Regions from separate parts of the Streptomyces sp. NPDC005648 genome, predicted to be linked through region 3. Evidence: riboswitches for the same ligand, from Rfam matches in the RefSeq annotation. Region 3 holds a riboswitch; each other region holds the start of a gene.

Region 1 (3,267 bases), on a different contig from region 3:
GCCGGCCCAGTCGTCCTCGAACAGCGGGTCCTCGATGGAGACGAGCGGGTAGGCCGCCACGAGCTCCTCGTAGTACTCCGTCATCTCGGCGGCCGAGCGGTCCTTGCCCTCGAACGTGTACTTGCCGTCCTTGTAGAACTCGGAGGCGGCGACGTCGAGCGCGAGGGCGACCTGCTCGCCGGGGAGGTAACCGGCTTCCTTGATCGCTTCGAGGATCAGGTCCAGCGCGGCGCGGTTGGATTCCAGGTTCGGGGCGAAGCCGCCCTCGTCGCCGAGGCCGGTCGACAGGCCCTTCGACTTCAGGACCTTCTTGAGGGTGTGGTAGACCTCGGTGCCCCAGCGCAGGGCCTCGGAGAAGGTCTCCGCGCCGATCGGGGCGATCATGAACTCCTGGATGTCCACGTTGGAGTCGGCGTGCGAGCCGCCGTTCAGGATGTTCATCATCGGCACCGGGAGCAGGTGCGCGTTCGGGCCGCCCAGGTAGCGGAAGAGCGGGAGGTCGCTGGCCTCGGAGGCGGCGTGGGCGACGGCGAGCGAGACGCCGAGGATGGCGTTGGCGCCGAGGGAGCCCTTGTTGTCGGTGGCGTCCAGGTCGAACATCGCCTGGTCGATCAGGCGCTGCTCGGTGGCGTCGTAGCCGACCAGCTCCGGGCCGATCTGCTCGATGACGGCGAGGACGGCCTTCTCGACACCCTTGCCCTGGTAGCGGTTGGGGTCACCGTCGCGGAGCTCGATGGCCTCGAAGGCACCGGTGGAGGCGCCGGACGGGACGGCGGCACGACCCGTGCTGCCGTCGTCGAGGCCGACCTCGACCTCGACCGTGGGGTTGCCTCGGGAGTCCAGGATTTCCCGGGCTACGACGACGTCGATGGACGGCACGAGCATCTCCTTCTTCAATGTGACGCGGCTGCGGCAGGAGCGCGGTGGCTCTGCGAGACGAGCCTAACCGCCTCCGGCCGATCGGCCACGTCGCCGACCACGCCTTGGGCAGAACCGAGAGTAAATTGTTTCCGAACGGAACAAAACGTGGGGGCAAGCGCCGGGCAAAAAGAACCCCGCTCCGGTGCGTACGGGGGAACACGCACCGGAGCGGGGAGCCCGTGGGGACGGGGGGGGAGGGCCCTCACGTGCCCCCCACAGTGGGGGACACGGCTGTCAGGGCGCTGTGGTTCAGCTGTCTGCTTACTTCAGGTGCAGCTGCTGACCCGGGTAGATCAGGTCGGCGTTCTCGACGATGTCCTTGTTCAGCTTGAACAGCTTCGCCCAGCCGCCCTTGACGTGGTGCTTCTCGGCGATGGAGCTCAGGGTGTCACCCTTGACGACCTTGTACTCGCCGTCACCCTTCTTGACCTTCTTGCCGGTCGGGGTGGTGACGGTCTTGGTCGACTTCTTGACGGTCGTGCGCTCGGAGGAGCGGGAGGCGGTCTGCTCGCCGGAGGAGCGGGTGCCGGTGTTCGAGGAGCTGCCGCTGGAGGCGCTCGCGCCGTTGTAGGCGGCGCTGGACAGGCCCGTGCCGCAGACCGGCCAGGCGCCCTTGCCCTGGGAGGCGAGGACCTTCTCGGCGACGGCGATCTGCTGCGCCTTGCTGGCCTGGTTGGCCTGCGAGGCGTAGGCGGTGCCGCCGTACGCGGCCCAGGTGGAGGCGGAGAACTGCAGGCCGCCGTAGTAACCGTTGCCGGTGTTGATGGACCAGTTGCCGCCCGACTCGCACTGGGCGACCGCGTCCCACTCCGAGGCGGTGGCGGCGGAGGCGTTGCCGGCCGCCATCAGCGGGGCGGCTATGGCGACACCGGTGACACCGGCGAGCGCGGCGGCACGGGTGGCCTTGGACGGACGACGGTGCTTGCCCTTGCCGGAAAACAGCATGGTTGATCCCCTCACCGACGCCTGCGAGGTGAGCTGTCGGGTTCGGGCCGGTTGAGTTGCCCGGCCGCACGCTCGCTCTCACGAGGCGCGGCTACACCCCTAGCCGTCTCCGGCGTCAACCGCCGGGTCCGGCACTTACCTTGGGTCCCCCGCTCCTGCCCACGGCGCTGCTGTAGCGACGACTGTTCCCGTACGGCCGCTGGCAGGATTCGGCGTTGCGGCTGTCGGGGCTCGTGTTGCCGAGCGGTGACGACCGTAGACAGGGAATCCGGGGAATTTCAAAGACGATCAGGGCTTCTGAGACTCATCCCACACTTTCACCAATCCGGACATTCGGTGCGAAGTGTGACGTGAACTCCCGTCACTTTTACCCCTGTTCGGCAGGGAGTCGCAGGGTCTGACCGGCGGAGATGTGGTTGGGGTCGGTGCCGATGGCCTGCTGGTTGGCGGTATAGAGGGCGCGCCACCCGCCGTCCAGGCCAAGGGAGTCGGCGATGGAGGCGAGAGTGTCGCCGGCGTGGACGGTATACGCGTCGGACGCGGCCTTCCCGGTCGAGCCCTCGTCGGCGGCGGCACCGCGGTGCTTGCCGGTGCCACTGCCTGTGCCGACGGCGTCCGTGACGGCGCCCGCGGCCGAGTCGATGGCTCCGGTGTCGACGAGGCTCCAAGAGCCCACGGCCTGCTCGGAATTGTCCGAGTCGTCACCCTTGGACCCATCTGCGGGCGAACTTTCGGCTCCCCGAGACGCGCCCGCCGCGGACTCGGTGGGCGAGGCGGAGGCGCCCGTTTTGGCATTGTTGCTTGCGGAATCGGACGAAGTGTCGGGAGAGGCGGAGGGCGAGGCACTGGACGACGCACCCGAGGAGCCGTCGGCCGAGCTGCCCGACGAGTTGGACAAACCAGTCGAGTCCAAAATTCCGGACGAATCAGATGAACCCGACGAGTTCGACGAACCGGACGAACCTGATGAACTCGATGAACTCGATGAACCGTCCGCGACGCCCGTGTCGACGTCGGCGGCACCCGAGTCCTTGGTCAGCCCGGAGGTCAGTCCACAGGTGTGGAAGGCGCCGACACCCTCGGCGTCGAGCAGCTTCTCGGCGACGGCTATCTGCTGGTTGCGGCTGGCCAGGTCGGCGCTCGGGGCGTAGTCGAGGCCGCCGTACTTCTGCCAGTCGTCCTGGGTCAGCTTGAGACCGCCGTAGAAACCGTTCCCGCTGTTCTCGCTCCAGGAGCCGCCGGTCTCGCACTGCGCCACCTTGTCCCAGGTGGTCCCGTCGGCCGCGCTGGCGCCACTCGCGGCGAACAGCGGGATGGCGATGGCGGAGCCCGTCACTCCGGCCGCGACGAGCAGTGCCGGAGCCTGGCGGGGGCGACGGTGACGACCGTTCCCGGAGAGCA
Region 2 (3,267 bases), on a different contig from region 3:
GAGCGCGGAGATACGGGTCCCGAGCACGGCGGTCGCCGCGACGGCGGTGAGCGACCCCGGTGTCATCGCCTCCTGCCGCCACCTCTCCCGCTGCCACACCCACCGCGCGACGAAGTCAGCCGCCAACCCCACCCAGGACGCGCAGGCCAATCCGAGCGCGACGCGTGACGCGACCTCGTACCCCGCCAGATTCAGTCCGACCGACACGATGCCGCTCGCCATCACGGCGGCCCCGGCCGCCGGCGGCCGCTCGGCCCACCAGTCACGTAGAGGACGGAGCGGAGAAACATGGGCGAGCTGGGAGAGGCCGGACATGCGCCGATGCTAAGGAGCGCGGGACGGGGTGGGAGGGGGGCACGCGCACGGGCGCGAAGAAATACGCGCGAGCGCAGGGGGGAAGGAGGGGCGCACGACCATGTCTGCCTGCCCCCACACTCCACGCGCGCCCGCTTGCAAGCTGCACGCGCCCGCTTGCCAGCTCCAAGCGCGCCCGACTGCGCACCCCACGCGCGCGTGCCGTACCGCTCCAGGGCGAACCGCTGCTCAGGCAGGCCGTACCACGCTGTGGATGATGGACTCGCCACCGTAGTAGATCGACTCCTCGCGGACGTACGCGCCCGGCTTCGGGGCGTGGATCATCATGCCGTTGCCGATGTAGAGGCCGACGTGGCTGATGTCGTCGTAGAAGAAGATCAGGTCGCCGGGCCGGGCGTCGGCGAGGGAGACGGTCGTGCCGGCGTTCACCTGGTCGTAGGTGGTGCGCGGGAGGGTGGCGCCGGCGGCCTTCCAGGCGGCCTGGGTGAGGCCGGAGCAGTCGTAGGAGCCGGGGCCGGCGGCGCCCCAGACGTACGGCTTGCCGATCTGCGCGCGGGCGAAGGCGAGAGCCTTGGCGGCTTCGGTGGAGTACGTGGCGCCGGAGATGCCGGAGCTGTCGGAGGCGCTCGTGTCGGACGACGAGCCGCTCTCCTGGGCCGCGGCCTCCTCGGCGCGCTGCTCGGCCGCCTGCTCCTTGGCCAGCTCCGCGGCCTTGCGGTCGGCCGCCTCCTGCTTCCGCTTCTCGATCTCGGCGAGCCGTGCCTTCTCCTCGGCGTCCAGCTTCGACAGCAGCTCGCGCGCGTCGGTGAGCTTCTTCTGCACCGCGGCCTTGGCGGTCTGCAGATCGCTCTGCGACTCGGTGAGCGTCCGCAGGCTCTCGGAGGCCTCCTCGCGCTTCGTCATCGTGGCGGACTGCTCGGCGAAGTAGTCGTCGACCTCGCTCTTCTGACGGGAGGTCAGCCGCCCCATCAGCTGCGTCTGATCGAAATAGTCCTGCGGGGAGTCGGCGAGCAGGAAGGTCGCCGTGTCCGGCGCGGCGGCACCGGTCCGGTACTGCGCGGCGGCGAGGGAACCGAGCCGCTGCCGCTGCTCGTTGAGCTTCTGGGCGCGCTTGGCGACGTCGTCGAGGAGGCTGTCGACGCGCTTGCGCTGCTTGGTCGTCTTCTCCTTCGCCGCGTTGTAGTTCTCGGTGGCCGACTCGGCCTGCCGGTAGAGGTCGTCGACCTTCTTCTCGACTTCCTCCAGGCTCGGACTGCCGTCCGCCGAGGGGGTGGCGTCGGCCGTCTGGGACAGCAGGGCCACGGAGGTGAGGGCGGCCGTGGCGAGAGCGGGGGTGCGTATGCCTGCTACGCGCGTACCCGCGGGGCGCGACTTGCGGTGCGACGCCAAAGGAGGCGACTCCTTCCATGTTCCGCCTACCGAGTCAGCTGTCGGGTTCGGGCGGGTGGTTCGGAAGGGTTGCCCTACGGCCCGTGCCCGGAAGGGCGGTTGGGCCGATTCACCCCAAGGTCGGTGTGGGTCCCCGGCTCCGGCCGCGCGGCGGCGCTCCGGACTCGGCGGAGGGCGTACGGCCCGGCGGGGTTCGCCGGTGGGGGGCGTACGGCCTGCTCAGAACGGTAGCCAACTCGTGTGGCTCATGTGAAGGTTGATGTTCGATATGCCCGATACGTTTTCGTGACCTTCGGTCAGGGCGTGCCCTTCGATCGCACGGTGTGACAGCGCTGTCGCCAAGGGTGATTCGGTGGATGTTCTCAGGGCGGCGGCGGGCTGTCAGTGGGGCGGCCTAGACTCGGAGAGCGATGAGCAGCCTCTTTGACGACAGCTTCCTGGCGGACCTCCAGGCCCCACGCGGGCGCGAGGAGGAGCCCCCGCCACCGCCCGAGGACGATCATGTGCCGGAGCCCGTTCCGGATGATCTGTTCGGCGGGAAGTTCGACGTGCCGCCGGACCGGGACGCCTACTACCGCGACGGCGCGCCCCGCCCGGTGCTCGACGCGGCCGCCCTCCTGGAGGGGCTGAACGAGAACCAGCGCGCGGCCGTCGTCCACGCGGGCAGCCCCCTGCTCATCGTGGCCGGCGCCGGCTCCGGCAAGACCCGCGTCCTCACCCACCGCATCGCCCACCTGCTCGCCGAGCGGAATGTGCACCCGGGCCAGATCCTCGCGATCACCTTCACCAACAAGGCCGCCGGCGAGATGAAGGAGCGCGTCGAGCAGCTCGTCGGCCCGCGGGCGAACGCGATGTGGGTGATGACCTTCCACAGCGCGTGCGTGCGCATCCTGCGCCGCGAGAGCAAGAAACTCGGGTTCACGTCGTCCTTCTCGATCTACGACGCCGCCGACTCCAAGCGTCTGATGGCCCTGGTCTGCCGCGACCTGGACCTCGACCCCAAGCGCTACCCCCCGAAGTCCTTCAGCGCCAAGATCAGCAACCTGAAGAACGAGCTGATCGACGAGGAGGACTTCGCGGCCCAGGCCACCGACGGCTTCGAGAAGACCCTCGCCCAGGCCTACGCCATGTACCAGTCGCGGCTGCGTGAGGCGAACGCCCTCGACTTCGACGACCTGATCATGACGACGGTCAATCTGCTGCGCGCCTTCCCGGACGTCGCCGAGCACTACCGCCGCCGTTTCCGACACGTCCTGGTCGACGAGTACCAGGACACCAACCACGCCCAGTACGCCCTCGTGCGCGAGCTGGTGGGGACTAGCGAGCACCCCGTCGACGTCCCCCCGAACGAGTACGACGTCCCGCCCGCCGAGCTCTGTGTCGTCGGTGACGCCGACCAGTCGATCTACGCCTTCCGCGGCGCGACGATCCGCAACATCCTCCAGTTCGAGGAGGACTACCCGGACGCGACGACGATCCTCCTGGAGCAGAACTACCGCTCCACCCAGACGATCCTCTCCGCCGCCAACGCGGTCATCGAGCGCAACGAGTCCCGCCGCCCCA
Region 3 (3,267 bases):
GGACGCGCACGCCGACCACCCCGGCGTCCGTCTCAGCCTGGAGGTCCCCGCCTCCCGGCTCGCCAAGGCGCTCGGTCTGCTCGCCGACGCGCTCAGGGCGCCCGCGTTCGCCGACAGCGAGGTCGAGCGGCTGGTCCGCAACCGCCTGGACGAGATCCCGCACGAGCTGGCCAACCCCTCCCGCCGTGCCGCCAAGGAGCTCTCCCGCCAGCTGTTCCCGGCGACCTCGCGCATGTCGCGCCCGCGCCAGGGCACCGAGGAGACCGTCGAGAAGATCGACGCGGTGGCGGTACGAGGCTTCTACGACCGTCATGTCCGGCCGGCCACGGCCACCGTCGTGGTCGTCGGCGACCTCGCCGGCATCGACCTGGACGGGCTGCTGGGCGAGACCCTGGGTGCCTGGACCGGCTCCGGCGCCGACCCCCGCCCGGTGCCCGCGGTGACGGCCGACGACACCGGCCGCGTGATCATCGTGGACCGTCCGGGAGCCGTCCAGACGCAGCTCCTCATCGGCCGCGTCGGCGCCGACCGGCACGACCGGGTGTGGCCCGCCCAGGTGCTCGGCACGTACTGCCTGGGCGGCACCCTCACCTCGCGTCTGGACCGTGTGCTGCGCGAGGAGAAGGGCTACACGTACGGGGTGCGCGCCTTCGGGCAGGTCCTCAGGTCCGCCCCGGACGGCACCGGCGCGGCCATGCTCGCCATCAGCGGTTCCGTGGACACCCCGAACACCGGTCCCGCACTGGACGACCTCTGGAAGGTGCTCCGCACGCTCGCCGAGGGCGGTCTCACCGACGCCGAACGCGATGTCGCCGTACAGAACCTCGTCGGCGTTGCGCCGCTCAAGTACGAGACCGCGGCGGCCGTCGCGGGCACCCTGGCCGACCAGGTCGAGCAGTACCTGCCCGACGACTACCAGGCGACGCTGTACCAGCAGCTCGCCGCGACCGGCACCGTGGAGGCCACCGCGGCGGTCGTGAACGCGTTCCCGGTGGACCGGCTGGTGACCGTGCTGGTCGGCGACGCGGCCCAGATCAAGGAGCCCGTCGAGGCCCTCGGCATCGGTGAAGTCACCGTGGTGTCCGCCGAGTAGCGCCACGCGCGCGTGGGGCCCTGGTGACGCGCGCGTCACCAGGGCTCTCTTTTGTCCGAATTGGCGGGGAATCGAAGGAGAGTTGCCTGTCTGCCCTGTGGGATGCGCTACAAACACCGTGATCCGTTTGGGGATTGAAAGCGGCCCCGCTTAGCGTCGTCCGGGCTGTCCGTCAGGCACCGCGCCGCATCCGCGGCACCGGACAGCCATCGCCGAGTCCCCGTACGGCGCGAGCCAGGGGAGCCGGGGACCCACGCAGTCCCTGGGGTGAATCGGATGCCCGTGCGAGCCGCGAGGGGGTCCGTAGGAGACCTTCCTGCTCCGAACCCGTCAGCTAACCCGGTAGGCGAGAGGGAAGGAAAGGACCAGCCACCACATGGCGTTCATGTGCGCCACCGGGAAGCACCGTCGTCCCAGCCGCATCAAGCGCGGTACAGCCCAGGCCGCGAGCGTCGCGGCCCTCGCCACCACCGGTGTGATCGGCGGCCTCGCGGCTCCCGCGCTCGCCGCCGACAACTCCGTGGAGCAGACCGGTCTCACCCCCGTCATCACGATCGGCGACTCCATAGCCGACAAGATCGACGCCCAGGCCGCCGCGCAGAAGCAGGCCGCCGAGGAGACCGCGCGCAAGAAGGCCGCCGCCGAGGCCGCGCGCAAGAAGGCCGAGGCGAAGGCCAAGGCGGAGCGCGAGGCCAAGGAGCGGGCCGCCCGCGAGGCCGAGCGCAAGCGCCTCAACACCTTCGTCGCCCCGATCTCCGACTCGTACGTCTCCACGGGTTACAAGACCGGCGGCTCCCTGTGGTCCTCCGGCAGCCACACCGGCATCGACTTCCACGCGGCGAGCGGCACCGTCGTCCACGCCGTGGGCTCGGGCACGGTCGTGCAGACCGGGTGGGGCGGGGCCTACGGCAACCAGATCGTGATCAGGATGGCCGACGGCACGTACACCCAGTACGGCCATCTGTCGTCCATCGGGGTCTCGGCCGGCCAGAAGGTCACCCCGGGCCAGCAGATCGGCCTCTCCGGCTCGACCGGCAACACCACCGGACCGCATCTGCACTTCGAGGCCCGTACGACCGCCGAGTACGGCTCGGACATCGACCCGGTCGCCTACCTGCGCTCGCACGGCGTGAACGTCTGACGACGGACCGCGAGATCTTCCGAGGCCCCGGCTCCCCGAGCCGGGGTTTCGCCGTTTCTGTCGCCCTGCTGTCCAAAAAATATCCATGGATTCCGGTCCGCCGTCGGAAATTCCGGCTCATTGCAATAGAGTCCTTGGACACAACGTCAATCGACGACGTTTCACGGGGATTAAGGCGGAGGTTGGTCATGCGTATTCCGGCGCACTCGGTGTGCACGGCCATCCGTGACGACATCGTCGCGGGTGTCTACGAGCGCGGCAGCCGCCTCACCGAGGAACTCCTCGCCCGCCGCTACGGCGTCTCCCGCGTCCCCGTCCGTGAGGCCCTGCGCACCCTGGAGGCCGAGGGCTTCGTGGTGACCAGGCGGCACGCCGGCGCGTGCGTCGCGGAGCCGACCGAGCAGGAGGCCTCCGACCTGCTGGAGATGCGTATGCTCCTGGAGCCGCTCGGCGCCTCCCGGGCCGCCCAGCGGCGCACCGAGGCCCACCTCAAGGTCCTCCGAGGCCTCGTCAGGCTGGGCCAGGAGCGCGCCAGGAGGGGCAGCAGCGAGGATCTGCGCTCCCTGGGGGGCTGGTTCCACGAGACGCTCGCGCAGGCCTCCGGCAGCCCCGCGCTGACCTCGATGCTGACCCAGCTGCGCCACAAGATCGCCTGGATGTACGCCGTCGACGCGCCCGCCAACCCGGTCGAGTCCTGGGCGGAGCACGGCGCGATCGTCGACGCGGTGGCCCGCGGGGACGGCGACCGCGCGCGTGCCATCACCACGCTGCACACCGAGCGCTCGACCGCCGCCCACCGCCTGCGCTTCGGCGCCCCCGAACGGGTGAACGGTGTGAGGAACTCGCAACATCCCGTAAACATGTCGGGCCTGCGGCATTAACACGGGCGCCGTATACAAAGAGGAGACAATTCGCGGGGGATTACTTCTGCTGCCCGCGAAAGGGAAAAGCGAAGGGCCCGCCCGGTAATTCCGGACGAGCCCTTCAGTGCTGTGGGGCGGCGAGTGCCGTGAACCTCAATTCGCTTTTCAGA

What was found. A riboswitch is a leader RNA that binds a small molecule or an ion and turns the genes downstream of it on or off. The one in region 3 is predicted to bind cyclic di-AMP.
Positions count from the first base shown of each region.
Region 1: linked by a shared signal. The riboswitch ahead of ABZT17_RS03380 (transglycosylase family protein) and the one ahead of ABZT17_RS31740 (M23 family metallopeptidase) in region 3 are both predicted to bind cyclic di-AMP.
Region 2: linked by a shared signal. The riboswitch ahead of ABZT17_RS01995 (NlpC/P60 family protein) and the one ahead of ABZT17_RS31740 (M23 family metallopeptidase) in region 3 are both predicted to bind cyclic di-AMP.

Region 1 covers NZ_JBEXCS010000004.1:18,576-21,842, forward strand. The annotation lists gene eno (phosphopyruvate hydratase) at 1-885, opposite strand, end outside; gene ABZT17_RS03380 (transglycosylase family protein) at 1,183-1,866, opposite strand; cyclic di-AMP (ydaO/yuaA leader) riboswitch at 1,870-2,091, opposite strand; gene ABZT17_RS03385 (transglycosylase family protein) at 2,234-3,267, opposite strand, start outside.
Region 2 covers NZ_JBEXCS010000002.1:137,564-140,830, forward strand. The annotation lists gene ABZT17_RS01990 (tellurite resistance/C4-dicarboxylate transporter family protein) at 1-315, opposite strand, end outside; gene ABZT17_RS01995 (NlpC/P60 family protein) at 544-1,704, opposite strand; cyclic di-AMP (ydaO/yuaA leader) riboswitch at 1,713-1,884, opposite strand; gene pcrA (DNA helicase PcrA) at 2,115-3,267, shown strand, end outside.
Region 3 covers NZ_JBEXCS010000069.1:34,764-38,030, forward strand. The annotation lists gene ABZT17_RS31735 (pitrilysin family protein) at 1-1,093, shown strand, start outside; cyclic di-AMP (ydaO/yuaA leader) riboswitch at 1,294-1,457, shown strand; gene ABZT17_RS31740 (M23 family metallopeptidase) at 1,470-2,234, shown strand; gene ABZT17_RS31745 (GntR family transcriptional regulator) at 2,423-3,115, shown strand; gene ABZT17_RS31750 (HPr family phosphocarrier protein) at 3,263-3,267, opposite strand, start outside.